4 regions of the Streptomyces sp. NPDC087844 genome follow, and region 3 is predicted to be linked to each of the others. Evidence: riboswitches for the same ligand, from Rfam matches in the RefSeq annotation. Region 3 holds a riboswitch; each other region holds the start of a gene.
What was found. A riboswitch is a leader RNA that binds a small molecule or an ion and turns the genes downstream of it on or off. The one in region 3 is predicted to bind cyclic di-AMP.

Region 1 (7,302 bases), on a different contig from region 3:
GGTTGTACGAGGGCTGTCCCCACGCGCTGCGCATCGACGCGCGCGTCAGGTAGAGCCGCTCGCGCGCGCGGGTGATGCCGACGTACGCGAGGCGCCGCTCCTCCTCCAGCTCCTTGGTCTGGCCGAGGGCGCGCATGTGCGGAAACACGCCGTCCTCCATGCCGGTCAGGAAGACGACAGGGAATTCGAGGCCCTTGGCGGTGTGCAGGGTCATGAGGGTGATGACCCCGGAGCCGTCCTCGTCCTCGTCGGGGATCTGGTCGGAGTCGGCGACCAGGGCCACCCGCTCCAGGAAGGCTGCGAGCCCGGTCGGCGTACCGCCCTCGGCCTCACCCTCCGCCTCACCTTCGCCCTCACCTTCGCCCTCGTTCGCGCCCGCGCCCGCATCCTCGCCGCCGGCCGCCTCCTGCTCGAACTCCAGGGCCACGGAGGCGAGTTCCTGCAGGTTCTCGATGCGGGTCTCGTCCTGGGGATCGGTGGAGGCCTGCAACTCGGCGAGATAGCCGGTGCGTTCGAGGATCGCCTCCACGACGGTCGCCGGGCCCGCGCCGGACTCGACGATCGTCCGGAGGTCCTCCATCAGCGTGTTGAACCGCTTGACGGCGTTCGTCGAGCGGGCCGCCATGCCGTACGCCTCGTCGACGCGGCGCAGCGCCTGCGGGAAGCTGATCTTCTCGCGCTGGGAGAGCGCGTCGATCATCGCCTCGGCGCGGTCGCCGATGCCGCGCTTGGGCACGTTCAGGATGCGGCGCAGCGGTACGGAGTCCTCGGGGTTCGCGAGCACCCGCAGGTACGCGAGGACGTCCCGAACCTCTTTGCGCTCGTAGAAGCGGACGCCGCCGACGACCTTGTAGGGCAGGCCGACCCGGATGAAGATCTCTTCGAAGACACGGGACTGGGCGTTCGTACGGTAGAAGACGGCGACGTCGCCGGCCTTCGCGTCGCCCGCGTCGGTGAGACGGTCTATCTCTTCGGCGACGAACTGCGCCTCGTCGTGCTCGGTGTCGGCGACATAGCCCGTGATGCGCGCGCCCGCGCCCGCGTTCGTCCACAGGTTCTTCGGGCGGCGCGATTCGTTGCGCTCGATGACCGCGTTGGCGGCGGTCAGGATCGTCTGCGTGGAGCGGTAGTTCTGCTCCAGCATGATCGTCGTCGCGTTCGGGTAGTCCTCCTCGAACTGGAGGATGTTACGGATGGTCGCGCCGCGGAAGGCGTAGATCGACTGGTCCGCGTCACCGACGACGCACAGCTCGGCCGGCGGGAGGTCGCCCTCCCCCGGCGGTACGTCCTCAGGGTGCGCGACGGGGTCCGTGGCGCTGCCGACGAGCTCCCGGACGAGGGAGTACTGCGCGTGGTTCGTGTCCTGGTACTCGTCCACGAGGACATGCCGGAAGCGGCGGCGGTAGTGCTCGGCGACGTCGGGGAAGGCGCGGAGGAGGTTGACCGTCGTCATGATCAGGTCGTCGAAGTCCAGCGCGTTCGCCTCGCGCAGCCGCGACTGGTACATCGCGTAGGCCTGGGCGGCGGTCTTCTCGAAGCCGTCGGAGGCCTGGGCGGCGAAGTCCTCCTCGTCGATCAGCTCGTTCTTCAGGTTCGAGATCTTGGCGCTGAAGGACTTCGGCGGGAAGCGCTTGGGATCGAGATCCAGGTCACGGCAGACCAGGGCCATGAGCCGCATGCTGTCGGCGGCGTCGTAGATCGAGAAGGACGACGTGAAGCCGAGCTTCTTGCTCTCCCTGCGCAGGATCCGCACGCAGGCGCTGTGGAAGGTCATGACCCACATCGCGTGGGCCCGCGGGCCCACGAGCTGCTCGACGCGCTCCTTCATCTCGCCCGCGGCCTTGTTCGTGAAGGTGATCGCGAGGATCTGGCCGGGGTGCACCTTGCGCTCGCCCAGCAGGTGGGCGATGCGGTGGGTGAGCACACGGGTCTTGCCGGAACCGGCGCCGGCCACGATGAGCAGGGGTGAGCCATGGTGGACCACCGCGGCGCGCTGGTTCTCGTTCAGCCCGTCCAGGAGCGTGGCCGGGTCCATGAGCGGCCGAGGGGCGCCGTCGCGGTAATAGCCTCCCCCGGTCTCGACCCCGCTCGACCGGGGGGACCCCCATCGGCTCGCGGGCACGTCGAAGCGCCCGCCGAACAGGTCGTCCGGACCGTGGTCCGGCGCCTCGTCCTCGGGCGGCGGCGGGGGCTCTTCCTCGTGGGCCCGGGAGGGCTTGAGGTCCGCCAGGAAGCTGTCATCAAAGAGGCTGCTCATCGCTCTCCGAGTCTAGGCGCCCCCACTGACACCCGGCCGCCACCCCGGAAACTCGGCGGAATCCGGGCCGGGCGGCCGAGGGGGACCCTCACCCGTAATGAGTGCGTCACTACACACGGCGACCATGACGGTGTCTTGGCGTGCCGCGCCGTGCCCCGTCGCGCCCCGTCGTGCCGTGTCGTGTCGCGCCCTGTCGTGCTGTGTCGCGCCGCGCCGTGTCGTGTCGCGCCCGGCGCTACCGCTGCAGGGCGCCACTTCGCCCCGCACCCGAACCGCGTATGGATGATTTCCGTATAGCCGTGCGGAGACAGGGCGCACCGGCACACCACCTGCCTGAGGTAATGACCGAGGCGGCCGGAACCGGCCCGTCGGCGCGGGCGCCGCTCCGCGACCCGGCCACCGCGCTCCCGCGCCCCTCAGGGACAACTCGGAGCAGATCACGACCAATTGACGTCAGCGGACGGCATCCGTGGCCCAGGTCACGAAAATGTATCGGGCATATCGCACATCAAACTTCACAGGTGCCACACGTATTGGCTAACTTTCGCGTAGACCGCTCGACCCGCACCGGCGAACAACGCCGGGCCGAGCGGGCTCCGCCGAATCCGGCATGCCCTCGCGGCCTCCGGAACCGGGGACCCAACCGATCCTGGGGTGAATCGGTCCGACTCCCTCGCGGGACAAGGACCGTAGGGCAAACCTTCCGAAGCATTCGCCCGAACCCGACAGCTAACTCGGTAGGCGGATGACGGAAGGAGACGCCCTCGTGGCGCCACACCGCAAGTCGCGGCCCCCCAGCCCCTTGGGCGTACGGACGCCGGCCCTCGCCACCGCGGCCCTGACCTCGGTGGCCCTGCTCTCCCAGACGGCGGACGCCTCGCCTGCCGCGGAGCCCACGCCCAGCACGGAGGAAGTCCAGAAGAAGATCGACGACCTCTACCAGCAGGCTGGCACGGCCACCGAGAAGTACAACGCGGCCAAGGAGAAGACCACCAAGCAACGCAAGCGCGTCGCCACGCTCCTCGACGACGTGGCGCAGCGTACGGAGAAGCTCAACACCGCGCGCGAGGCGCTGGGGACGTTCGCCGCGGCGCAGTACCGCACGGGAGCGTCCGCCCCCGACACGGCCTCTCTCCTCCTCGCGGACAACCCGCAGGACTACTTCGACCAGACCCAGCTGATGAACCGGCTGACCGCCCGCCAGCAGCAGGCCGTCGACGAGTACGTCACCCAGCGGGCCACCACGTCGAAGAGGCGGCAGGAGGCCTCCGAGGGTCTGGAGACGCTCACCACGACGCAGAGCACGCTGAAGACGTCCAAGGCGGACGTTCAGCGAAAGCTCGCCGAGGCGCGCGAGCTCCTCTCGAAGCTGACCGCCGAGGACAAGGTCCGCCTCGCCGCGATCGAGCGGGAGAAGCAGGAAAAGGCCCGGCGCAAGGCGGACGAGCTGGCGCGGCAGCAGGCAGCCGACGCGGAGCGCCGGCGCCAGGAGGCGGCGACGCAGGGCACCGGGGCCGCCGCCGGAACGGGCGCGGGCACCGGCACCGGCACCGGCACCGGCACCGGGAGCGTGCCGGGATCGGACTCCGCCTCCTCCACCAAGGCGGCCAAGGCGCTCGCCTTCGCCCGCGCCCAGATCGGCAAGCCGTACGTCTGGGGCGCCAGCGGTCCTGGTTCGTACGACTGCTCCGGTCTGACCCAGGCCGCCTGGAAGGCCGCCGGAGTGACCCTCCCGCGCACCACATGGGACCAGGTCGAGACCGGCACGACCGTCTCCGTGGACAACGCCCAGCCCGGCGACCTGGTCTTCTTCTACGACGACATCAGCCACGTCGGCATCTACATCGGCGACGGCATGATGATCCACGCCCCGAAGCCGGGTGCCTACGTCCGCGAGGAGTCGATCTACTACATGCCGGTCCACAGCGTGGTACGGCCGGGCTAGGGGCCCACCCGCATCCGGACGGGGTACGGCACGTGTGTGCCGTACCCCGTCCGCGTACCCCGTCCGCGTACCCCGTCCGCGTACCCCGTCCGCGTACCCCGTCCGTGTTCCGGGTCGGATTCCGGGTCGGATTCCGGGTCGGTCGCTCAGGTCCAGAGCACCGCGATGAAGACGTTCACCGTGGTCAGCCCGCCCACCAGGGCGAACAGGCCCTTCTCCACCTTCTCGTCGTCGCGTTTCACGTAGACGAGGCCGAGGATCACGACCAGTAGCGCCAGCTTCACGCCGATCTTGATGTTGTTGACGGTCTGGTCGTCGGCCTGGTTGAGGCCGACCAGGACCGCGCCGGTGACCAGCATGGTCAGCGCGCCGTGGAGCATGGCGGGGGTGAAGCGGGCCGTGCCGCCGCCCATGGCCTTCAGCTGGGTGAGGAAGCCGCCCAGCAGGGAGGCGATGCCGATGATGTGCAGGGCGACGAAGACATGAATGAGTACGTCCATGAGCCCGGACCCTAACCGGACGCCCGCATGCCGCCTCGCACCGGCCCGCACCGGCTCGCGTCGCCGCGCGTCGCCCCGCGTCGGCCCGCGTCGGCCCGCGTCGGCCCGCGTCGGCCCGCACCTCAGGCTCCTGGCAGGCCCCGGGCGGAGTCCATAGCACCGTCGCGCGTGCCGCTCCCCCACAACGTGAACATCGGTCACCCCACCGCGCCAAGTCGGTGGCACCGGGCCCGGATCACGGTCGCACCCGGTCAGCTCGTGGCCGAGTGCCACCACTTCCGTACATGCCGTTACCACCGGCGCATCGTGAGGTTTAGCGTCCTTCCCCAGGTGACCGGCTCCCCACCACAACCGCCCGGGCCAGGGCGGCAGTCGGTACCACCGCCAAGAAGTCCGGCGGCGGCCCGCTCCCCCTGTGCGGGCTGCCGCCGGACGTGCAACCAGCCCTTGAGGGCCGCCGCCGTGGACGTCTCAATGCCCCGGCGGCCGTACGGAAGGAACGTGGATCGCACGTGGCAGCACACCGCAAGCCCAGACAGCGCTCACTCGGCGGCGGTACGGCCCGCACCGCCTTCACCATCGCCCTCGCGGGGGTGGCGAGCGCGACCGGGTTCGACGGGACGGGGGTCGCCGCACCCGAGCTGACGCCGGCCCAGGTGAAGGCGAAGGTCGACAAGCTGTACCAGGAGGCGGAGGTCGCCACCGAGAAGTACAACGGCGCGAAGGAGAAGTCCACGAAGGCGGCCGGCCGACTCGGCACGCTGCAGGACGAGGCGGCGCGCAAGACGGACCGGCTCAACGACGAACGGGACGCACTCGGTTCGCTGGCGACCGCCCAGTACCGGGACGGCGGCATCGATCCCGCGCTGGGACTGATGCTCTCCTCGGACCCCGATCAGTATCTGGACGGGGCGGCGTTCGCCGAGCGGGCCGGCAGCAGGCAGGCCTCGGCGGTCTCCCGCGTACGCACACAACTGCGCGACATCGAGCAGTTGCGCGGTGCCGCACACATCGAACTCACCTCGCTCACAGCACGACAGGCGGACCTCAAACGCCACAAGAAGACAGTCACTGGCAAGCTCGGCGAGGCACGCCAACTGCTGTCCCGGCTGCCGGACGCGGACCGCGTCCGCATTGGCGCGGACGACCCGGACACCGCACGCGCCTCACGTTCCGGACAGGTTCCCCGCGCCCTCGGCTCCCCCTCTACGACCGCCCCCAACTCCCGGGCGTCGGACGCGGTTTCGTACGCTTACGGAAAGCTCGGCAGCCCCTACGTGTGGGGTGCCACCGGTCCCGACGCCTTCGACTGCTCGGGTCTGATGCAGGCCGCGTACCGCTCGGCGGGCATCTCGCTGCCCCGGACGACATACGCGCAGATCAACGCGGGCCAACGCGTCTCCCGATCCGAACTCCAACCCGGTGACCTGGTGTTCTTCTACTCGGGCATCTCTCATGTAGGGCTGTACGTGGGCAACGGGCAGATGGTCCACGCACCCAACCCGTCGGCTCCCGTGCGGGTCGCGCCTATCGACGAGATGCCGTTCGCGGGGGCGACGCGGGTGGCGTGAGTGGTGTAGTGGTGTGTGAGGGGCACGTGAGTCGCGCGGGGAGGCGCGCAAGTGACGCGAGGGGGGTTGCGGCCCTCCTCATTTGGTCCCCCATACGGCTTCCTCATTGGACCTGTCCACGGGGCCGTCCCCGGACGAGGCTCACGCTCATGACCACGCCTGCCGACACCACTCCCGCCGTCGCCCCACCCGCCCTCGCCACATTTATCGACTACGTCCACGGCTACTCCGCCCACGAGTCCCGCCGCCTCGGTGACCAGGCCGACACCCTCGCGGAACTCCTCCACGCCGGAACGGCCTACCCACCAGGCAGCGAAGTCCTGGAGGTCGGCTGCGGCGTGGGCGCCCAGACGGTCCACCTTGTCGCGGCGAGCCCGGCGGCCCGTTTCACGGCGGTGGACGTCTCGGCCGCCTCGCTCGCCGCGGCCCGCACGCGCGTGACGGCCGACCACCCCTGAGGCCGCGACGATCTGTGAGCGGCCTCCCACCACCGGCCCCCACCACCCTGTGCGGGCGCCACACCACTCGCCCAGGCCTGGCGGCTGGCGGCTGGCGGCTGGCGGCTGGCGGCTGGCGGCTGGCGGCTGGCGGCTGGCGGCTGGCGGCTGGCGGCTGGCGGCTGGCGGGCAAGTCCTAGACCAGTCGTCGTGCCGTCGCCCACCGTGTCAGCTCGTGTCGGTTGGAGAGCTGGAGCTTGCGCAGGACCGCCGAGACATGGGACTCGACCGTCTTGACGGAAATGAAGAGCTGCTTGGCGATCTCCTTGTAGGCATACCCGCGGGCGATGAGCCGCAGGACCTCGCGCTCGCGCTGGGTGAGGCGGTCGAGGTCCTCGTCGACCGGCGGGGCATCGGTGGAGGCGAAGGCGTCGAGGACGAAGCCGGCGAGGCGGGGCGAGAAGACGGCGTCGCCGTCCTGGACACGGAAGACGGAGTCGACGAGATCCGTGCCGGTGATCGTCTTCGTCACATAGCCGCGGGCGCCGCCTCGGATCACACCGATGACGTCCTCCGCCGCGTCCGACACGGA
Region 2 (7,302 bases), on a different contig from region 3:
CGTTCCGGCGCCCCGGCGGCGTACCGAGACCAGGTCCGTACGCGCCGCGGAGACCGGTTCCGGGGCCTGTTGTCCCGGGGCCCGCTCCGTGCCGCCCGAGCCACAGGGACCGCGGCCGGCGCCCTCGTGCGAGCCGCACCCCGCGTCCGCGTCCGTGTGCGAGCCGCATCCGGCATGCGCGGTGGCCCGGTGCTCCGGGAGCGTCACCTCGCCCGTGCCCTCCACCTCGAAACCGGCGTCCGCGATCATGTCCAGGTCGGCCTGGCCCGCCTGGCCCTCACTGGTGAGGTAGTCGCCGAGGAAGATCGAGTTGGCGAGATGCAGGGCGAGGGGCTGCATCGTACGGAGATGGACCTCACGGCCGCCCGCGATACGCACCTCGACGTCCGGGCAGACGAACCGGACCATCGCGAGGATGCGCAGACACCGCTGCGGGGTGAGGTTCCACTCCTTGGCGAGCGGGGTGCCCTCGAAGGGGATCAGGAAGTTGACCGGGACCGAGTCCGGGTCGAGCGCCCGCAGCGCGTGGACGACGTCGACGAGGTCCTCGTCGCTCTCGCCCATGCCCGCGATCAGACCGGAGCAGGCGGACAGACCCGCCGCGTGCGCCTTCTGGACCGTGTCCACGCGGTCGGCGTACGTGTGGGTGGTGGTGATGTCCCCGTACGTCCCCTCCGACGTGTTGAGGTTGTGGTTGTAGGCGTCCGCCCCCGCGTCGCGCAGCCGCTCGGCCTGGCCGTCCGAGAGGAGCCCGAGGCACGCGCACACCTCGACGCCCTCGTGTCGGTCCTTGATCGCCTTGATGGTGTCCGAGACCCGGTCGACGTCACGGTCGGTGGGACCGCGTCCGCTCGCCACCAGACACACCCGCTTGGCGCCGCCCGCCAGCCCGGCCGCCGCGGCCTGGGATGCCTGGTCGGGCTTCAGCCAGGTGTACTTGAGGATCTCGGCCTTCGAACCGAGCCGCTGCGAGCAGTAGGAGCAGTCCTCGGGGCACAGGCCCGATTTGAGGTTGACGAGGTAGTTGAGTTTCACCCGTCGGCCGAACCAATGGCGGCGTACCTTGCCGGCCGCGGCCACCACATCGAGGAGTTCGTCGTCGGAGGTGGCCAGCACGGCCAGTGCCTCGTCGCGGGTCGGCAGCTCGCGCCGAAGCCCCTTGTCCAGCAGCGTGTTCAGCAGGTCCATGAGGTCCGATCCTGGCCTATCCGACCGCGCCGGGCCAAGGAGGAACCAGACAACAGAGAGCGGTCGACGTGTGGGCATTGCCACACCATGGGTGGCTGGTGGTCCGGCTAGGGTCTGTGCGTTGCCTACAAAAGGCGGCTGTGCAGGGTCTGCACAGGACAGTGGGGACGGCCGGGCGGAAAGTCGTGTGTCGGGGCCCCATGGGACACCCGCACCCACCCCCACCTCATGGCCGGAGGACATATGGCCCGATCGCCGTTCGAGTGGATCGACGAGCAGGCACGGGCGCGCACCCGGGCCGGACTCGTCCGTACCCTGCGCCCGCGCCCCGCCGACTCCGCGCTCCTCGACCTCGCCGGGAACGACTATCTGGGCCTCGCCCGGCACCCCGAGGTCACGGAGGCCGCCGCGCGGGCAGCCAGGACCTGGGGAGGCGGCGCCACCGGCTCCCGGCTCGTCAGCGGCTCCACGGAACTGCACGCGGAACTCGAACGCGAACTGGCCGAGTTCTGCGGCTTCGAGTCCGCCCTCGTCTTCTCCTCCGGGTACGCGGCCAATCTCGCCGCCGTCACCGCGCTGGCGCCGCACGGCTCGCTCATCGTCTCCGACGCGGGCAATCACGCCTCGCTGATCGACGGCTGCCGGCTCGCGCGGGGCACCACGCAGGTCGTCGCCCACGCCGATCCCGACGCCGTCCGCAAGGCGCTGGACACGCGGACCGGGCCCGCGATCGTCGTCTCCGACACGGTCTTCTCGGTGGACGGCGACGCGGCCCCGCTGACGGCACTGGCCGCGGCCTGCCGGGAAGCGGGCGAATCCGGTGAGTCCGGTGCGTCCGGTGAGTCCGGTGCGCTTGGTGAGTCCGGCAGGTCCGGCGCGGCGCTGGTGCTGGACGACGCGCACGGTCTCGGTGTCATCGGCGACGGGGGGCGGGGCGCCGCGTGGGCGGCGGGACTCGCGGGCGCGCCCGACGTCGTCACCACCGTCACCCTGTCGAAGTCGCTCGGCAGCCAGGGCGGTGCCGTCCTGGGACCGGCCCACGTCATCGACCATCTGGTGAACGCGGCCCGCACCTTCATCTTCGACACGGGTCTGGCCCCCGCGGCGGCGGGCGCCGCCCTGGCGGCCCTGCGTCTGCTGCGCCGGGAACCGGAACGGGCCGCACGCGCGCGTGCAGTGGCCACCACGCTGTACGAGCGCCTGACGGCCGAGGGGCTCGAAGCCGTACGGCCCGACGCCGCGGTCGTCTCCGTGCGCGCCCCCTCCCCGGAGCAGGCGCTGCGCTGGGCCGCGGAGTGCCGTGCGGCGGGTCTGGCCGTCGGCTGCTTCCGTCCCCCGTCGGTCCCGGACGGCATCTCACGGCTGCGGCTCACGGCCCGCGCGGATCTCACCGACGGACAGCTCGACCGGGCCGTCGGCGTGATCATCGAAGCGCGCTGACAAAGCCTTCCCAGGCCGCGGGGGCGAAGAGGAGGGCGGGCCCCGACGCGTTCTTGGAGTCGCGCACCGCGAGCAGTCCGGCCCACGGGCCGAAGTCCGGCCGGGCCGTCTCGACGCAGTTGTTCATTCCCGTGCTGCGGCTGCTGCGCTGCCACCGCACACCGTGCAGATGAGCGCTGGGACGGTTGCTGAAAGGTACGTACCGAGGCGTGGCGGGCATGGTGCCTCCTTATGCGCCGTCAGCTACACCGGCGATGAAGTCCAACGTGTCCCCGGGCGAAAGGGCGAGGCCCTGAAGGGAGTTGAAGGCCTCCTCGTACGACTGGAGGTCTTCTCTCCGTTCGAGATAAAGGCTACTCGTCAAGTGGTCGAGAACAACCACATCCAGATCAGATCTGTTCGTAAACGAAAAAATAACAAAGGGCCCGGTGACTCCGACGTGAGCCCCGACTCCGAAGGGAAGAACCTGAATCCGCACGTGAGGGAGGTGCGCGGCCTCCCGCAGCCGCTCCAACTGCCGTGCCATCACCTCTGGTCCGCCGACGGTCCGCCGCAGCACCGCCTCGTCGAGAACGGCACTCAGGCGGAGCGGTGTGTTCGAACGCAGTACGTCCTGGCGCGCGAGGCGCACCTTCACCAGTACCTCCACCAGCGCGTCCACCCTGCCGTCGTGCGCCCCGCCCACCGCGGCCCGCGTCACCTCGCGGGCGTACTCCGGCGTCTGGAGGAGGCCGGGGACCACGGAGTTCTCCAGCGTGCGCATGGCACCCGCCTGCGACTCCAGACTGATGAAATCGCTGTACGTCGCAGGCAGGAGGCCCCGATAGGCGTGCCACCAGTGGTGCCGGCCGTCGTCGTCCGAGCCGGCCAGCACGACGAGTAACTCGTGCAGCTCCGGGTCCCGGACGTCGTACGCGTCCAGGAGCCGCCGCACGTCCGCGGGCTTGACCCCGCTGCGGCCGGTCTCGATCCGGCTCACCTTGGACTGATGCCAGCCCACGAGGCGGGCCGCCTCACCGCTCGTGAGGCCCGCGCGGGCGCGCAGGGCACGCAGTTCGGCGCCGAGCTTACGTCGGCGCACCGCGGGGCCGTACTGCATGGCCGTCTCCTTCCGACCGTCGCGCAAGCGCTATGGCGCCCGGCGTCACGCCGACGGTAGAGGACAAACCGGCTGACCGCCCAAATACGGTCGACGGTCGCAGAGTTCACCGCTTCGAGCGACAGATATATGCATATCTTGGTGGATCGGCACCACGAACGCCGAGGTAGTGGCACGCTGGCGCAAGCACCAGGCCGGGACCGTCTCGAAGTCATCCGCTTCGGTCGGGCCCCGGTCCCGTGGGAAAGGGACGACGTCGCATGGCAGACCACCAGGAAGCATCCGTCACTCTGCCGAGCGATCCCGCCTCGGTCTCCGCCGCCCGTACGTATGTCACCGACGTCCTGGCCACATGGGGACTGCCTTCCGACTCGGAGACCGCCGACACGGTCCGGCTCATCGTCTCCGAACTCGCCACGAACGCGGTACAGCACACCTTCGGACTGTCACCCACCTTCACGGTGGACATCGAACTCGACCGTGACGAACAGCTGCGCATCGGCGTGACCGACAGCCACCCGCGCTTCCCGAAACGGCTGCCCGCGGCCGTCCAGCAGGACAACGGCCGGGGCATGGTGATCATCCGCTGGCTGACCGCGGAGTCCGGTGGCAAGCTTTCGGTCCGGTCCACCAGGGAAGGCGGAAAGACCGTGTCGGTCACGCTGCCCTGGACGGTACCGGTGGAGCCGGTCTCGGCCGACTGACCGACGGCCCGTGACGGCGCCCTCAAGGGGCGCGGGGCAGTATCGACATGCGGCTCCGCCGCGTAAGCGCGACCAGCCACGACACGCCCGCCGACAAGATTTCAGACATTCACAAGATTTCAGACATTCAGCGGAGCGCTAGCCCTCATCGTCCGAGGTCTTGTCGACGGCCCGTTTCAGCAGGTATGGCAGGACCTCCCACAGACCGACGCAGAGGAGCAGAGTGGTCGCCCCGGCCACGATCCCCTCGGTCCGGTCCACCGCCACGTCCACGACGAGCAGCACGGAACCGGTGAGAGCGAGCGCGAGCACGGCCAGGCCGGCCTGCGCGAGCCGGGACGAGGCATTGACCACCAGCGGCTTGGCGCCCCGCTGGAACAGCCGCCGGTGCAGGGCGGCGGGGGCCGTGAAGAGTGCCGCCGCCAGGACCGAGAGCAGCAGGGTGACGACGTACGTGGTGCGCTGCACGGTGTCGAGGGACGGGAACCGCGGGGTGAAGGCGAGGGTGAGCAGGAAGGCGAAGAGGATCTGAACGCCCGTCTGGGTGACCCGCAGCTCCTGGAGGAGTTCGAGAAAGTTCCGGTCGGCGCGCTCAAGACGGGTCTCGTTGCGCCCCTCGTGGTGGTGCGGATCGGCCATAAGTGAACGAGTAACCATTCAGCCGCCGAAATCACGCGTCATGCCCGGGTCCCTCACGGGGCGGCCGTGGAGATCGCCACGGCCGCCCCGTGGGTGGATCACCTGACCCGGCCGTACCAGACGCTCTTCGTCCAGATCTTCTGGAGCTTCACCACATCCCCGGTCTTCGGCGAGTGCCAGATCCGTCCCTTCCCGGCGTAGATGCCCACGTGGTAGACGTTCCGGCCCGAGTGGAAGAAGACCAGGTCCCCCTGCTTGCGCTTCGAGGAGGAGACGTGGTTCGTCTTGTTGTACTGGGCCGCAGCCGTGCGGGGCAGCTTCTTGCCCGCCTTCTTGAACGAGTAGAGCGTGAGGCCGGAGCAGTCGAAGCGCTTGGGCCCCACGGCCCCGTACTTGTACGGGGCGCCCTTCTTGGAGGCCGCCACCTTGAGTGCCTTCGTCGCGGGAGTGGCCGCTTCCGCATCGGACGCGAAGCCAGGGGCCACTATGCCGCCGCCTACGGCGGCGATGGTGAGGACCGATGCGGTACCGGCCCTGCTGAACAGCGACGGGACACGATTGAGCGCAGTCATGCGCAACCCTTCGTCAGCCGCCTGTGAAGGATGACCTGTCGGATTCGGGCTGGCGAAGTTGCCCGGCCGCAGCTGCGGCTTCACCCCAAGGGCCACTCGGATCTCTCCGGCGGCCCGTCGTGCCTGGGTCCTCCACTCCTGCCGATGCACTTCTGTCGACCGGTCATCCGGGCAGCGGCAGGACTCGGCGTCCGCCCGGACCGCCCCGCCGCTTGTGGCGGGGGCTTGTCGTCGCAGGGATCTTGACGCACTGATGTCCCAAAAGCCGAGCGGAATCGGCGATTTGTGGTCTTACTCACCACTCACCCGTTCGGGTGGACAGCCCTTTCTGCGGGTGGGTGTCGAGAGCCTCAAGGACCCTCGCACCAGCACTGGAACAGTTGATTCCGCCTCGGACGTACGTGCGTTGCGCAACTCGCCGGGGCCTGGGGGAGCAGTTGCGACTACGCCGACCGGGGGTACGCCGTCTGGTGCGTTTCAACTCCGGTGCGGACGCTTCGTCAAGTGCGCGCGTGAGGCCGGACCGAGGGGTGTGGTGTTTGTCAGGTGTCGGTGTCGGTGTCAGGTGTCGGAGCTGGGCGGCAGGGCGACCCGGCTCGCCCTGCGCTCACCGTCGAGGACGCGCAGGGCCCGCGCCAGGGTTGCCGCGTGCAGCTCGTGTTCGCCCCGCTGGTGCATCAGGGTCAGGGCGTCGCGCAGCGCGGTGGCCCTGCCGACCAGTGCCTGGGCCGCGCGCAGTCCGCGGTAGGTGTCCCCGGAGTGTGCCGGGTTGATCCGGCCGAGGAGGTCGACCACCTCCAGATACCGGTCGATCAGCTCGGCTTCGGCCCGCGTCAGAGCCGGCAGCGGGGGCAACTCGGGTGGGAGCATCGGCGGATCACCCCGCGCCGGGTGCGTCGGACGGGCCGGATGTGCCGGACGGGCCGGGTGTGTCGGACGCGCCGAGGGCAGTCTTGCGGCTGGGGACGATCCGGTCGATCAGCCCGTACTCCAGCGCCTGGTGGGCGTCGAGGATCTTGTCCCGCTCGATGTCCGCGCCGATCCGCTCCCGGCTATGCCCCGTGTGCCGGGCGAGCATCTCCTCCAGGCGGGCGCGGGTGCGCAGCAGTTCGTCCGCCTGGATGGCGAGGTCGGACGCCTGTCCCTGAACCGGCTCGGACAGGAACGGCTGATGGAGCAGAACGCGGGCGCCCGGCAGCGCGTACCGCTTGCCCGGTGTGCCCGCCGCCAGCAGCACCGCGGCGGCCGACGCGGCCTGGCCCAGGCAGATGGTCTCCACCTCGCAGCTGACGAACCGCATCGTGTCGTAGACGGCCGCCATCGCGCTGAAGGAGCCGCCTGGGGAGTTGATGTAGAGCGAGATGGTCCGGTCGGGTGCCTGGTACTCAAGGTGCATGAACTGCGCCATCACGTCGTTCGCGGACGTGTCGTCGATCGGCGTCCCGAGAAAGACGATCCGTTCTTCGAGGAGCTTGGAGTACGGATCCATGGTCCGCGTCCCCGAACTGGTGCGCTCGGTGAACTCGGGCAGGACGTGGCGGGCGGACGGCCGAGCTGGCGGCTGAGCTGGCGGTCGGGTTGTTGAGCGGGTCACGACACACGCCTCCTCTGGGAGAGGTCCTGTAAAAAATGTACAGGACGTACATGACGTTATGATGGG
Region 3 (7,302 bases):
CACCTGACGATGCTCGGCCGTGCGCTCCTTGATGATCGTGCGGTAGGACGTGATCATGCGGTTCGCCGCCTGGCCGTCCGCGAGCAGTTCCCGCAGCTCGTCCAGGTTCCCGTCGCGGACCATCTTCCAGAACTCGGCGCCGTCGGCGGGGTCCGTCAGCGGCAGGTTCACATTGCGCACCCCGGGCAGCTCGACGTCGGCGCCCTCCAGCCGCTGGTCGGCCGCATTGCGGAAGTCGAAGATCGTGTGCAGGCCCAGTGAGGCGAGGAACGCGGCGTCCGAGGGCGTCGCGTGCGCCAGGTGGCCGCTGCGGAACAGCCGTCCGTACGCCACCCGCCGGCCGTCCGCCGTCGGCAGGCCGCCCACATCGCGGAAGTTGCGTACGCCGGCCAGCTCGGGTTCGGTCGACGGGACCTGCTGCGTCACGGGGGCTCCTCCCCTCGGCCACCGACGCGGCTCGTCGGCGAGGTGCGTATCCGACGATACGACATGGGTTCGTGGGCCAATGAGTTGTCCACAGGCGTTGCCCGAAAGGCAGGTCGGCCCTGATGATGTTGGGGCTTGAGCGTGCCTGTTCGAATATGTGAGGGCTTGATGGTAGAGATCGGCGCAGACGGCCGTACGTGGCTTCTTTCGGGACCCACGAGCAGCTACGGCCTGCGGCTCGGTGACGAGGACGAGCTGCTTCATCTGCACTGGGGCCCGAGGATCGCGCTCGCCGACGCCGAGGCGCTCGCCGCGGGCCCGGGTCCCGAGTACTGGGCGTTCGAGGCCACCCTCGACGGCCATGAGGAGTACCCGGTCGAGGGCGGCCCCCGCTTCGTACGGCCCGCGCTCTCCGTGCGCACGCCGGAGAGGCGCGGCACCGAATGGCGCTTCGAGGGGTACGAGACCGCCGACGGGGAGGGGGCCGCCGAGGCCGCCGGTGACGAGTTGCGGCTGAGGTTCTCCGACTCCGGGCTCGGCGTCACGCTGCACTACCGGATGCGGGCGGGCACCGACGTCGTCGAGCGATGGGTGACCCTCGCCAACGAAGGGCCCGCCCTGGAGGTGCTGCGCGCCGACTCCGCGACCTGGACGCTGCCGCGGCACGACGGGTGGCGGCTGTCCCAGCTGCACGGACGCTGGGCGGCCGAGTCCCGGCTCGTGCGCTCCGAACTCACCTACGGCGAGAAGATCATCGGCAGCCGACGCGGGCACACCGGGCACCAGCATCTGCCGTGGGTCGCCCTGGACGCGGACGGCACGGCGACCGAGGAGCTGGGCGAGGTCTACGGCTGCGCCCTCGCCTGGTCGGGGACCTGGCGGATCGCGGTGGCCCAACTGCCCGACGCGCGCGTGCAGATCACCGGCGGGGCCGGATACGACGACTCGGGTCTGCTGCGGCTGGAGCCCGGGGAGACCTTCGTCACTCCCGTCTTCGCGGGGCTGTGGAGCGACGGCGGCTTCGGCGGGGCGAGCCGCGCCTGGCACGCGTACCAGCGCGCGCACGTGATCCCGGACGCGGACCAGGACCGGCCCGTGCTCTACAACTCCTGGGAGGCCACGGAGTTCGACATCTCCGAGGAGCAGCAGCGGGCCCTCGCCCGCCGGGCCGCCGACGCGGGTGTCGAGCTGTTCGTGGTCGACGACGGCTGGTTCGGGGCACGCACCAGCGACCGGGCCGGCCTCGGCGACTGGACGGTCAACCGGGACCGCTTCCCCGGCGGCCTCCGGCCCCTCAGCGACTACGTGCACGGGCTGGGGATGCAGTTCGGCATCTGGGTCGAGCCCGAGATGGTCAACCCCGACAGCGACCTGTACCGCGCGCACCCGGACTGGGCGCAGTTCCAGCCGGGACGGAAGCGGACGGAACTGCGCAATCAGCTCGTCCTGAACCTCGCCCGCGAGGACGTCCAGGAATACCTGTGGGAGCAGCTCGACGCGCTCCTGGCCAGTGCGCCGATCGACTACGTGAAGTGGGACTTCAACCGCTGCTTCACGGACGCGGGGTGGCCCGGCGAGGCGTACCCGCAACGGTTGTGGGTGGATCATGTGCACGCCCTGTACAAGCTGTTGGACCGGCTGCGGGCGGCCCACCCGGGCGTAGCCTTCGAGTCCTGCTCGGGCGGCGGCGGCCGGATCGACCTCGGGATCATGGCGCGTACGGACCAGGTGTGGACCTCGGACAACACGGACCCGCTGGACCGGCTCGCCATCCAGCACGGCTTCAGTCAGGTGCACCCCGCGCGGGCCATGGCCGCCTGGGTCACCGACAGCCCGAACACGCAGCTCAACGGACGCGTCAGCTCGCTGCGCTTCCGGTTCGTGAGCGCGATGGCCGGGGTGCTCGGCGTCGGCGGCGACCTCACCCGCTGGACCGAGGAGGAGCTGGCCGAGGCGCGGACCTGGGTGGAGCTCTACAAGGAGATCAGGCCCGTCGTGCAGGGCGGTGAGCTTCATCGGCTGCGGGCGCCGCAGGGCGGACTGAGCGCCGTCCAGTACGTCCGTGACGGTGACGCCGTCGTCCTCGCCTGGCTCCAGGCCCAGCATTACGGAGAACCGGCCGCGCCGGTGAGGCTGCGGGGCCTCGACCCGTCGGCATCGTACAAATGTCTCGAAACGGGCGAAGTCCACCGAGGTGCGGTGCTGTTGCACCACGGGTTGCGGACGGGGTTGCGTGGGGACCTCGATGCGGCAGTTATCCGCCTGCGTCGCGTGTGACTGATGTGTCCGTAATGGAGCCTTCATTCCAACTCGCGCCGGAGTGAAGGCTCCTGGGGCGGTCCTTGGTGAGCAGCGTCATACCCGTGACGTTCCGCTGTCGCCATGCTCACGTAAGTCCGCTTTGTTTTCAGGGGTTCAACAAACCAGGGACAGCCCGTATTCACGCAGGGTGACCGGTATTTCGGTCGAGGATCAAGAAAACGGGGCACACAGGAAACCCTCAAGCTTGTTCCGGCCTCTTCATGTCGCTTACGTTCGCCTCCAATCCGGACGGACGCCCAATCCTGCCGCCGCCCGGAATCCGCACACTCACCCGTATGTGGCAGGAGCGGGGGACCCACAGGTAGTACGCCTGTTCCGGTCTCCGGAACGGCTTGGGGTTAAGTCGTGCGAAAGCACGGCCGGGCATCTCCAGCTCGCACCCGACAGCTCACCTCGCAGGCGCCGGAGAGGAATTCGTCATGCCCGCGAAGGGTAAGCACCGCCGTCCCAAGTCCCAGCGTTTCACCCGATCCATAGCCGTGGCCGGAACGGGGGGCGCAGCACTCGCCCTCCCGCTGCTCGGTGCCGCCGGAGCGCACGCCGCGACTCCGCAGACCGCCGCCGATTCCGTGTCGAGCGCCGCGAATGTCGCGAATGTCGCGAGCGTCGAGTCCGCCGCTGCCGCACCGACCGCGGAGAAGCAGGCCGAGGCGAAGGCCGAGGCGAAGAAGGCCGCGACCAGGACGTACGCCGTGCGTTCGGGCGACTCCCTGTCGAAGATCGCCGACACGCAGGACGTCAGTGGCGGCTGGAAGAAGCTGTACTCGGACAACCGCACGTCCATCGGCGGCGATCCGTCTCTCATCCACCCGGGCCTGAAGCTCGCCATCGGCGGCAAGGCGGCGGCTTCGAGTTCCGACTCCACCGCCCCCAAGTCGTCCGGCAAGTCCGCCGACAAGTCCGCCGACAAGCCCGCGGCCAAGAAGACGACCACGGCGTCCAAGGCCGCGGACACCTCGACGGCCACCGGCTTCTCGCTGCCGGTCTCGGGGGCTTCCATCGGCACCGCGTACAAGATGTCGGGCAGCATGTGGTCCAGCGGGTACCACACCGGTGTCGACTTCGTGGTTCCCACCGGTACCGCGCTCAAGTCCGTCGGTGCGGGCACGGTCGTCTCCGCGGGATGGGGCGGCGCGTACGGCAACCAGGTCGTCATCCAGCTCGCCGACGGCCACTACGCCCAGTACGCGCACCTGTCCTCCCTCTCCGTCTCGGCCGGTCAGACCGTGACCGGCGGACAGCAGGTCGGCCTCTCGGGTGCCACGGGCAACGTCACCGGACCGCACCTGCACTTCGAGATCCGCACCACCCCGGACTACGGCTCGGACGTGGACCCGCTGGCGTACCTGCGCGCCAAGGGCGTCTCCATCTGACGCCGGCCGACGCCTGCTGACGCCTGCTGACGCCTGCTGACGCCTGCCGACGCCTGCTGGTGTCGGCCGACGCCTGCTGGTGTCGGCCGACGTCGCCGACGTCGATTCGCGTCGATCGGTGCCGACCGCCCGGCTCGTCTCCGAAGGCCGGACCCTGTGATCCCCGGGGTCCGGCCTTCGGCATGTCCCGCTCCCCCGACGACCTCCTCGCCACACCCCGCGGCGCCGGGAGCTGCGGCAGCGCCACCGAACGCGTCCCTTATTCCGGGATTGACCAACACTTGACGAGTGGCTTATCTCACCGGGCGTCAACCCCGTCCTACGGTCGCGTAGGTCACACCTCAAGGTGAATCATGGGCCGACGTGGCAGACGATTCGAAAGACGACAACAGATCAGTGATCGGGTCGTACGTGGCGGTGGGGGACAGCTTCACCGAGGGCGTCGGCGACCCTGGTCCGGACGGGGCGTTCGTCGGCTGGGCCGACCGGTTCGCGGTACTGCTCGCGGACCGGCGGCCCGAGGGCGACTTCGATTACACCAACCTCGCGGTTCGCGGGAAGCTGCTCGACCAGATCGTCGAGCACCAGTTGCGGCGGGCCAGGGAGCTCGCGCCGGACCTGGTCTCCTTCTGCGCGGGCGGCAACGACATCATCCGGCCGGGCACCGATCCCGACGAGGTCGCGGAGCGATACGAGCGTGCCGTCGCCGACCTCACGTCGGCCGTCGGCACGGTCCTCGTGACCACCGGGTTCGACACCCGCGGCGTACCCGTGCTCCGGCACATGCGCGGCAAGATCGCCACGTACAACCTGCATCTGCGGGCCATCGCGGACCGGTACAACTGTCCGGTGCTCGACCTGTGGTCCCTCAAGACCATCCAGGACCGGCGGGCCTGGGACGGCGACCGGCTCCATCTGTCGGCCGAGGGGCACACCCGGGTGGCCCTGCGCGCCGGCCAGGTCCTCGGCCTTGAGGTGCCCGCGGACCCGGACCAGCCCTGGCCCGTGCTGCCGCCGCGCGGCACGCTGGAGATGCGGCGGGACAACATCCACTGGGCACGCGAGTACCTGGTGCCGTGGATCGGCCGGCGGCTGCGCGGGGAGTCCTCGGGCGACCGCGTGGAGGCGAAGGGGAGCCTGTCTTTGAACGACATCAAGTCGTGGATAGAGGCCGTGGCCTGAGTGTTTGAACGCTTGCGTACCTGAACGCCTGCGTACCTGAACGCCTGCATGTCTGCGTGCCTGAATGCCTGAATGCCTGAATGCCTGAGGGATGGTTGCCTCAGGCATTCGGAGCCTGGGGCTCGACGTGGTCGAGCCCCAGTTCCCGGGCCAGCGCCTCGTCCACCCACTGCTGGGTGCGGGCGCGTGAGACCGCGCCGGGATACGCCGTCATCTGCACGGCCAGCCCGTCCAGCAGGGCGGTGAGGCGCAGTGCCGTGGCCGTCGGGTCCGGGCACCGGAACTCGCCCGCCGCCACACCCTCGGCGATGACCTCGGTGAGCGCGGCCTTCCACTGCCGGTCCAGGTCACGGGTGACGTCCCGCAGCGCCGGCTCGCGCAGTGCCACCGCCCAGCCCTCGATCCACAGGCGCCAGCCCTTGGCCTGCCCGGTCGGCGCGTACCAGCGCACGGCGGCCCGCAGTCGTCGCAGGGCCGTCGTCCGGCGGCCGAGGAGCTTGCGCAGATGGGCGAGGTCGTCCGCGGCCGCGTACGTGAACGCGGCGGCGACCAGTTTCTCCTTCGTGGAGAAGTGATAGAGCACGAGGGCGTTGCTGACCCCGAGCGCGTTCGCCACATCGGCGATCCGCACCGCGGACACACCGCGCTCCTCGATCTGCCCGATGGCGGCCCGCAGCAGTTCCTGCCGCCGCTCCGCCACACCCAACCGCACTCTCGCCACCGGGCAACCCTATGGCGTGGCCGGGGGCGATGCGTCCGGAAGGGCGGTTACCGGCCGCGTGCGCACCATCATGGTGCGGGCCTCGCGGGGCCTTCACGGACCCGGCCGTGAGGGCGTCGGCGTCGGTGTCGGCATCGGTGTCGGTCTGGCCCCGGCGCGGTGGGGTCTTCAGCGGTACCGGCCGAACCGGTTCGCGATCTCCGGCAGGCGTTCCGCGACGATGGCGTGCGCGGCCGCCCGTGGTGTCGAGCCATCGGTCTCCGCGCGTGCGAGCGTCTGCTCGATCAGGGCGCGCATCGAGCGGCGCGTGTACGCGAACGCCTCCTCCGCGTCGGCCCCGATGTCACCGAACAGCGTCCACCACCACCAGGCGTTGGTCCCGGAGTTGACCACGACGTCTGGCAGGACGGTGACTCCGCGCGCGGCGAGCAGTTCCTCCGCCTCCGGCAGGACGGGCATGTTGGCCGCCTCGACGATCCAACGGGCCGTGATCCGCTCCTGGTTGACGATGTCGACGGCGTACGAGACCGCGGCCGGAACCAGTACCTCGGCCCCCGCGGACAGCCAGGCGTCACCGGGCAGTTCACGGTCGGCGGGGCGCAGGGCCGAGCGGTCGACCGTGCCGTACGTGTCGCGTGCGGCGAGCAGCGCGTCGATGTCCAGCCCCTCGGCGTTGGCGATCGTGCCCTTCACGTCGGCGACCGCCACGACACGCAGCCCCGCGCGCGTGAGGAACCGGGCCGTGGCCCCGCCCATGGTGCCCAGGCCCTGTACGGCGACCCGTGTACCCGCGTACGCCACCCCGGCCCGGTCCAGTGCCGCCAGCACCGACTCGGCCACCCCGCAGCCGCCGACCAGCTCGTCCAGGCCGATGCCGTCCACCTCGACCGCGAACGCGTCCGCCAGCCGCCGGCGGGCCGCCTCCTCGTCGTCGAGCAGGGGGTACACCGCCTGGATCGACGACACCAGGCCCGCCTCCGTCGCGGCGCGGTCGACGAGATCCTGGGTGAGGCCGAGGTCCTCGCCGGTGGCCCAGTGGTTCTCGATGTACGGGCGCATGGCACGCAGATAACGCACCAGCAGGCCGTACGCCTCCGGATCCCGGGGATCGCAGTCGATGCCTCCCTTGGCGCCGCCCAGCGGGATGTAACGGCCCTCCGGGTTGTAGTGCAGCGCCTCCTTCATGGTCATTCCCCGGGCCAGGCCCGCGACCTCGGCCTGCGTGCACCCCTCCCGCATCCGCAGCCCGCCGCTGGAGACACCGCGTACCAGGCGGTC
Region 4 (7,302 bases), on a different contig from region 3:
CTCTCCGTCTCGACGCTCTCTGCCTCGACGCTCTCCGTCCCGGGGAGCACGGGAGCGGCTTGTGGTGGTGGACCGGCTGCTGCCGATGTGCTGCCGGTCGGTACGGCTTCCCCCGTCGCTGCGGTGTCGGCCGGTGCGGCGCCCCCGGCCGGTGCGGTGCCGGCTGCCGCGGACAGTGCCTCCGCGAGTCCACCCAGCTCCACGTGCACCACCAGAACCGGCTTGGCGGGAGCCGCCGCCGACGCCGAACGGAGGGCCTCCGCCAGAGCGGCGTCCGCCGCGGACCGCTCGCCCACCGCCGGAATCGCCGTGACCACGACGGCGTCGCAGGCGTCGTCGGCCAGAGCGTGCGCCAGCGCGGCACGGAAGTCCTCGGCCGTGGCGCCCGTCGTCAGGTCGCGGGGCGGCAGCGGCCGCAGCTCCTGGGCGAGACACGCGTCGTACGTCAGCAGCCCGAGCGACTCGGAGTTGCCGAGGATCGCCACCCTCGGGCCCGCGGGCAAGGGCTGGCGCGCCAGCAGCAGCCCCGCGTCGACCAGCTCCGTGATCGTGTCCACCCGGATGACCCCGGCCTGCCGCAGCAGGGCGGACACCGTGGCGTGGGGCAGCCGGGTGGCCCGTACCGCGTGCCCCTGGGGCGCGGCTCCGCCGTGCCGCGCGCCCTGGACGACGACCAGCGGCTTGGCCGCGGCCGTGCGCCGGGCGAGGCGGGTGAACTTCCGCGGATTGCCGATCGATTCGAGGTACATGAGCGCGACATCGGTGTCCGGGTCGTCGTACCAGTACTGAAGGACGTCGTTGCCGGACACGTCCGCGCGGTTGCCGGAGGAGACGAAGGTCGACACGCCCGTCACCCCGGTGACGCCGCCGCCGCGCCGGTGCAGACGGGACAGCAGCGCGATCCCGATGGCTCCGGACTGGGCGAACAGGCCGATGCGTCCGGTGCGCGGCATCTCCGGCGCGAGCGAGGCGTTGAGCCGGGTCCGGGGAGAGGTGTTGATGATTCCGAAGGCGTTCGGCCCGATCAGGCGCATTCCGTACGTACGCGCCTGGCGTACGAGCTCGCGCTGGCGCTCCCTGCCCTCGGTGCCGCTCTCGGCGTATCCCGCGGAGACCACGACCAGCCCCTGCACCCCGTGCTCGCCGCACTCCGCCACCGCTTCCGGGACCCGTTCGGCCGGGACGGCGATCACCGCGAGGTCGACGGGCTCGCCGATGTCACGCACGGAGCGGTGGGCCGGGACCCCGGCGAGCTCCTTCTCCTGAAGTGCTCCGTTCACCGCGTACAGGCGCCCGGTGAAGCCCGCGTCGCGCAGGTTCTCCAGGATGCTGCGGCCCACTCCCCCGGGTGTGCGGCCCGCTCCGACGACCGCGACCGAACCGGGGGCGAGGAGCCGGGCCACGGAACGCGCCTCCGCCCGCTGCTCCCGCGCGCGCTGCACGGCGAGCGAACGGTCGGTGGGCTCCAGGTCGAACTCCAGGCGTACGACGCCGTCCTCGAAGCTGCGCTTCTGCTGGTACCCGGCGTCCGTGAACACCTTGATCATCTTGCTGTTGGCGGGCAGCACCTCGGCGGCGAAGCGGCGGATGCCGCGCTCACGGGCGACGGCCGCGACATGTTCGAGCAGGGCGGAGGCCACGCCACGGCCCTGGTGGGCGTCCTGGACGAGGAAGGCGACCTCCGCCTCGTCCGCCGGGGCGGAGGCGGGCCGGCCGTCCGCGGCGATGCGGTCGTACCGTACGGTGGCGATGAATTCGCCGCCGACGGTCGCCGCGAGTCCCACCCGGTCCACGAAGTCGTGGTGGGTGAAGCGGTGGACGTCCTTGGCGGACAGACGCGGGTACGGCGCGAAGAAGCGGTAGTACTTCGACTCGGCGGACACCTGCTCGTAGAAGCTGACGAGACGGTCGGCGTCGTCGGCCGCGATGGGCCGGACGCGCGCGGTGCCGCCGTCGCGCAGGACGACGTCGGCCTCCCAGTGAGCGGGGTACTCGTGCCGGTCCGGCGGGGTCTGCATGGGGCCCAGAGTACGACTCGGGTCGGACAACGGCGGGTTCGCGTCCGGCGGGGGCCCGGGGCAGTCTGAGGGCCCGGGGCGATCGTGGGGCCGGGGCAGTCCTGGGACTGGGGCAGTCCTGGAGCCGGGGCAGTCCTGGAGTCGGGTCCGCACCCGCGCAAGGCACGCCTCACCGTTCACCGTATGGAACACTGGTCTAGACAACCTTGACACCTGAAGGGCAGCATCACATGGCTGAGCGCCGCGTCAACGTCGGCTGGGCCGAGGGCCTGCACGCCCGTCCCGCCTCCATCTTCGTCCGGGCGGCCACGGCCACCGGCGTCCCCGTGACGATCGCCAAGGCCGACGGGAACCCCGTCAACGCCGCGTCCATGCTCGCGGTCCTCGGCCTGGGCGCCCAGGGCGGCGAGGAGATCGTCCTGGCCTCCGACGCCGAGGGCGCGGACGCCGCGCTCGACCGTCTGGCGAAGCTGGTCGCCGAAGGTCTCGACGAGCTCCCCGAGACGGTCTGACCCGCAGGCATCCTCGGACCTCTTCGGACCTCCTCGGGCCTCGTCGGGCCCCCTCGGGCCTCCCGGATTCCGTCGGACCCCATCGGGCCCGTCGGATCCCGTACGGCGGAGCCGCGTCACCCCCACCCCGGGCGACGCGGCTCCGCCGTTTTTGCGCGCACGGGTTGCACGCACGGGTTTGCACGTACGGGGCCGGGAGCCGTTGTTTTCCTGCGCGTGGCGTATCGATTTCCGCCCGCTTCCGCGCGCACGAAAATGACGTGCCCGACAATTTCAGGCACGCGGAAGAAAAGGGCACCAGAAATAGGACCCCGCCGAATATCCCTCTTTGTATACGGCTCTTCTGTTAATGCCGCGGGCCCGCCGTGTTTACGGGATGTTGCGAAGTCCTCACACGCTCGGCGCGGCCACCGCCGGGGAACCGCAGCCGGTGGGCGGACGTCGCCCGCTCCGTGTGCAGCGCCGTGATCGTCCTCGCCCGGTCGCTGTCACCGCGGGCCACCGCGTCCACGATGGCCCCGTGCTCGGTCCAGGACTCGGCGGGGTGCGCGGACGCCTCGACCGAGTACATCCAGGCGATCTTGTGCCGCAGCTGGCCGAGCGTCGAGGTCAGCGCCGGGCTGCCCGAGGACTGCGCGAGCGTCTCGTGGAACCAGCCGCCGAGCGAGCGCAGATCCTCGCTGTTGCCCCGCCTCGCCCGCTCCTGACCGAGCCTGACCAGGCCGCGCAGCACCTTGAGATGGGCCTCGGTGCGCCGCTGGGCGGCACGGGCGGCGCCCAGTGGCTCCAGCAGCACGCGCATCTCCAGGAGGTCGGCGGCCTCCTGCTCCGTGGGTTCCGCGACGCACGCGCCCGCGTGCCGACGGGTGACCACGAAGCCCTCCGCCTCCAGGGTGCGCAGCGCCTCGCGCACGGGAACCCGCGAGACGCCGTAGCGGCGCGCGAGCAGTTCTTCGGTGAGCCGGCTGCCGCGCTCGTAGACACCCGCGACGATGTCGTCCCGGATCGCCGTGCATACCGAGCGCGCGGGAATACGCATGACCGGACCTCCGCCTTAATCCCCGCGAAACGCGGTCGATTGACGCTTGTTCGGTGACTCTATTGCAGAGAACGGGAAATTCCGAAGGCAGCCGGGAATCCATGGATATTTTTTGGACACACCGCGCTTGTGAACAGGCAGTCGTCCGGTGCGAAAGTGACCGGAAGCCGTCCGAAGGCGCGAAGGCCCCGGCTCGGTGAGCCGGGGCCGGGGCCTTCGACGGAGGCTGCCGTGCGGCAGTGCGGTGCCGTGCGGCAGTGCGGTGCGGTGCGGGGTGCCGTGCGGTCAGACGTTCACGCCGTGCCCGCGAAGGTACGCGACGGGGTCCATGTCGGATCCGTACTCCGCGGTCGTCCGCGCCTCGAAGTGCAGGTGCGCCCCCGTGACGTTGCCGGTCGCCCCGGAGAGGGCTATCTGCTGTCCCGGAGTGACCGTCTGGCCGACCGAGACACCGATGGACGAGAGATGCCCGTACTGGGTGTACGTGCCGTCAACCATCTTGATGACGACCTGGTTGCCGTAGGAGCCGCCCCAGCCTGCCTCCACGACGGTGCCGGAGCCCACCGCGTGCACGGCGGTACCACTGGCGGCGTGGAAGTCGATGCCGGTGTGGCTGCCGGAGGACCAGACGCCGCCACCGGCCTGGTAGGAGGTGGAGACGTACGAGCCGGTGATCGGCGCGGTGTAGGCGTTGAGGCGCTTGCGCTCGGCCTCGCGGGCCGCACGGACCTTGGCCTCGCGCTCCTCCTCGGCCTTCGCCTTGGCCTTGGCCGCGGCTTCCGCCGCACGCTTCTCAGCGGCGGCCTCGGCCTTCTCGCGGGCGGCGGCCTGCTCGGCGGCCTGGCGCTGGGCGGCGGCCTGCGCGTCGATCTCGTGGGCGACCAGGTCGTCCATGGTGACGGCCTTGAGGGGACCTGTCTGCTCGATCTCGCTCTCGGCGGCGAACGCCGGGGCGGCCAGCGTGCCCACGACACCGGTGGTGGCCAGGGCGGCGACGCCGACGGTCCTGCGGGTGGTGCGCGTCATGCGGCTGGGAAGACGGTGCTTCCCTGTGGCGCGGGTGAACGCCATGAAGTGGCTGGTCCTTTCCTTCCTTCTCGCCTACCGGGTTAGCTGACGGGTTCGGAGCAGGAAGGTCTCCTACGGACCCCCTTCGGGAAGGGCGTCCGATTCACCCCAGGGACATGGGTCCCCGGCTCCCCTGGCTCGCGCCGTACGGGGACTCGGCGATGACTGTCCGGTGCCGCGGACGCGGCGCAGTGCCTGACGAACAGCCGGACCGACGCTAAGCGGCGCCTCTTTCAATAGACAAACGGATCACCATTTTTGTAGCGCACGCCACAGGGCAGACAGGCAACTTCCCTGCAATACGGACACACCGTGGGCGTAGAAGGACAGGAAAGGGCCCGGGTGACTCGTCCAGCCACCCGGGCCCCGGCCGTGACAGGTCCTGCTCGATCTCAGGCCCTGCCCGGTCACCGATCCCTACTCGGCTCGCACGACGCTGACTTCGCCGACGCCGAGGGCCCTGACGGGCTCCTCGATCTGCGCCGCGTCACCGACGAGGACGGTCACCAGACGGTCCACCGGGAACGCGTTCACGGCTGCCGCGGTGGCCTCCACGGTGCCGGTCGCGGCGAGCTGCTTGTACAGCGTCGCCTGGAAGTCGTCCGGCAGATGCTGTTCGACCTGGTCGGCGAGCGTGCCCGCGACGGCGCCCGCGGTCTCGTACTTCAGGGGCGCCACACCCACCAGGTTCTGCACGGCGACATCGCGCTCGGCGTCCGTCAGGCCCTCGGCTGCGAGGGTGCGCAGCACCTTCCACAGGTCGTCGAGCGCCGGGCCGGTGTTCGGGGTGTCCACGGAGCCGCTGATGGCGAGCATCGAGACGCCCGTCCCGTCCGGAGCGGAGCGCAGCACCTGGCCGAACGCCCGCACACCGTAGGTGTATCCCTTCTCCTCGCGCAGGACACGGTCCAGGCGCGAGGTGAGGGTGCCACCGAGGCAGTACGTGCCGAGCACCTGGGCGGGCCACACGCGGTCGTGCCGGTCCGCGCCGACGCGGCCGATGAGCAGCTGCGTCTGGACGGCTCCGGGCCGGTCGACGATGATCACGCGGCCGGTGTCGTCGGCGGTCACCGAGGGCACGGGGCGCGCCTGGGCCTGCGATCCGGTCCAGGCACCGAGCGTGTCCCCGAGCAGCGCGTCGAGGTCGACGTCCGTGAGGTCGCCGACGACGACCGCGGTGGCCGTGGCGGGGCGCACGTGCTTCTCGTAGAAGGCGCGGACGGCCGCCGAGTCGATCGCGGTGACCGTCTCCTCGGTGCCCTGGCGCGGACGCGACATCCGCAAGTCCGCCGGGAAGAGCTGCCGGGACAGCTCCTTGGCGGCCCGCCGGGCCGGGTTGGCGCTCTCGTGCGGGATCTCGTCGAGCCGGTTGCGCACCAGCCGCTCGATCTCGCCGTCCTCGAAGGCGGGTGCCCTGAGGGCGTCGGCGAGCAGGCCGAGCGCCTTGGGCAGGCGGGAGACGGGGACTTCGAGGCTGAGCCGTACGCCGGGGTGGTCCGCGTGGGCGTCGAGCGTGGCGCCGCAGCGCTCCAGCTCGGCGGCGAACTCCTCGGCCGAGTGCTTGTCGGTGCCCTCCGAGAAGGCCCGCGCCATGATCGTGGCGATGCCGTCGAGGCCCTTGGGCTCGGCCTCCAGCGGGGCGTCCAGGAGGATCTCCACCGCGACGACCTGCTGGCCGGGGCGGTGGCAGCGCAACAGCGTCAGGCCGTTGCCGAGGGTGCCGCGCTCGGGCGCCGGGAAGGCCCAGGGCCTGGCCTCGCCGGCCTGGGGCTGCGGGTGGAACTCCATCGTGGCGAGCTCGGTCACTTGGCCGCCTCCTCGTCGGTGTTGTCGGCGGCGCCGCCGCCGGCCTCGGCGGCGTCGGTCTCTTCGGGCGCGTCGGTCTCGTCCGGGGCGAGCGGCTCGTAGACCAGCACCGCGCGGTTGTCAGGGCGCAGACGGGCCTTGGCGACCTCCTGGACCTCCTCCGCGGTGATGTCGAGAACGCGCTGCACGGCGGTCAGGGCGAGCTGGGGGTCGCCGAACAGGACCGCGTAGCGGCACAGTTCGTCGGCGCGGCCCGCGACCGTGCCGAGACGGTCCAGCCACTCGCGCTCCAACTGGGCCTGGGCGCGCTCCATCTCCTCGGCAGTGGGGCCCTCCTCGGCGAACCGGGCGAGCTCCTCGTCGACGGCGGTCTCGATGACCGGGACCTCGACGTCGCCGGACGTCTTCACGTCGAGCCACCCCAAGGAGGGCGCTCCGGCGAGGCGCAGCAGGCCGAACCCGGCCGCGACGGCGGTGCGGTCACGGCGTACGAGCCGGTTGTAGAGCCGGGACGACTCGCCGCCGCCGAGCACGGTCAGGGCGAGGTCGGCGGCGTCCGACGCGCGCGTGCCGTCCTCCGGCAGCCGGTAGGCGGCCATCAGCGCGCGCGCCGGGACCTCCTCCTCGACGACCTCGCGCAACTGTCCGCCCATGGTCTCCGGGAGCGAGCCGTCGCGCGGGGCGGGCTTGCCGTCGTGTCCCGCGATGGAACCGAAGTACTTCTCGACCCAGGCGAGCGTCTGCTCCGGGTCGATGTCCCCGACGATCGACAGCACGGCGTTGTTGGGCGCGTAGTAGGTGCGGAAAAAGGCGCGCGCGTCCTCAAGGGTGGCCGCGTCCAGGTCTGCCATCGACCCGA

Region 1: it holds a riboswitch for cyclic di-AMP, as region 3 does, so the genes downstream of both, ACIOKD_RS04410 (NlpC/P60 family protein) here and ACIOKD_RS18545 (peptidoglycan DD-metalloendopeptidase family protein) in region 3, are expected to answer to the same signal.
Region 2: it holds a riboswitch for cyclic di-AMP, as region 3 does, so the genes downstream of both, ACIOKD_RS22735 (C40 family peptidase) here and ACIOKD_RS18545 (peptidoglycan DD-metalloendopeptidase family protein) in region 3, are expected to answer to the same signal.
Region 4: it holds a riboswitch for cyclic di-AMP, as region 3 does, so the genes downstream of both, ACIOKD_RS03250 (M23 family metallopeptidase) here and ACIOKD_RS18545 (peptidoglycan DD-metalloendopeptidase family protein) in region 3, are expected to answer to the same signal.

The regions. Positions count from the first base shown of each region.
Region 1 is NZ_JBIUVD010000002.1:170,424-177,725, reverse strand. It holds gene pcrA (DNA helicase PcrA) at 1-2,257, opposite strand, end outside; cyclic di-AMP (ydaO/yuaA leader) riboswitch at 2,845-3,017, shown strand; gene ACIOKD_RS04410 (NlpC/P60 family protein) at 3,024-4,202, shown strand; gene ACIOKD_RS04405 (hypothetical protein) at 4,349-4,702, opposite strand; gene ACIOKD_RS04400 (NlpC/P60 family protein) at 5,215-6,273, shown strand; gene ACIOKD_RS04395 (class I SAM-dependent methyltransferase) at 6,423-6,731, shown strand; gene ACIOKD_RS04390 (LuxR C-terminal-related transcriptional regulator) at 6,907-7,302, opposite strand, start outside.
Region 2 is NZ_JBIUVD010000011.1:206,710-214,011, forward strand. It holds gene bioB (biotin synthase BioB) at 1-1,188, opposite strand, end outside; gene ACIOKD_RS22710 (8-amino-7-oxononanoate synthase) at 1,432-2,628, shown strand; gene ACIOKD_RS22715 (DUF397 domain-containing protein) at 2,612-2,848, opposite strand; gene ACIOKD_RS22720 (helix-turn-helix domain-containing protein) at 2,858-3,727, opposite strand; gene ACIOKD_RS22725 (ATP-binding protein) at 3,988-4,431, shown strand; gene ACIOKD_RS22730 (DUF6328 family protein) at 4,570-5,070, opposite strand; gene ACIOKD_RS22735 (C40 family peptidase) at 5,169-5,642, opposite strand; cyclic di-AMP (ydaO/yuaA leader) riboswitch at 5,646-5,832, opposite strand; gene ACIOKD_RS22740 (hypothetical protein) at 6,204-6,512, opposite strand; gene ACIOKD_RS22745 (ATP-dependent Clp protease proteolytic subunit) at 6,520-7,236, opposite strand.
Region 3 is NZ_JBIUVD010000008.1:215,992-223,293, forward strand. It holds gene ACIOKD_RS18535 (tyrosine-protein phosphatase) at 1-426, opposite strand, end outside; gene ACIOKD_RS18540 (alpha-galactosidase) at 595-2,703, shown strand; cyclic di-AMP (ydaO/yuaA leader) riboswitch at 2,988-3,163, shown strand; gene ACIOKD_RS18545 (peptidoglycan DD-metalloendopeptidase family protein) at 3,168-4,121, shown strand; gene ACIOKD_RS18550 (SGNH/GDSL hydrolase family protein) at 4,518-5,303, shown strand; gene ACIOKD_RS18555 (TetR family transcriptional regulator C-terminal domain-containing protein) at 5,404-6,024, opposite strand; gene ACIOKD_RS18560 (Glu/Leu/Phe/Val dehydrogenase dimerization domain-containing protein) at 6,193-7,302, opposite strand, start outside.
Region 4 is NZ_JBIUVD010000001.1:806,359-813,660, forward strand. It holds gene ACIOKD_RS03235 (GNAT family N-acetyltransferase) at 1-2,018, opposite strand, end outside; gene ACIOKD_RS03240 (HPr family phosphocarrier protein) at 2,249-2,530, shown strand; gene ACIOKD_RS03245 (GntR family transcriptional regulator) at 2,877-3,569, opposite strand; gene ACIOKD_RS03250 (M23 family metallopeptidase) at 3,855-4,640, opposite strand; cyclic di-AMP (ydaO/yuaA leader) riboswitch at 4,653-4,808, opposite strand; gene ACIOKD_RS03255 (M16 family metallopeptidase) at 5,055-6,443, opposite strand; gene ACIOKD_RS03260 (M16 family metallopeptidase) at 6,440-7,302, opposite strand, start outside.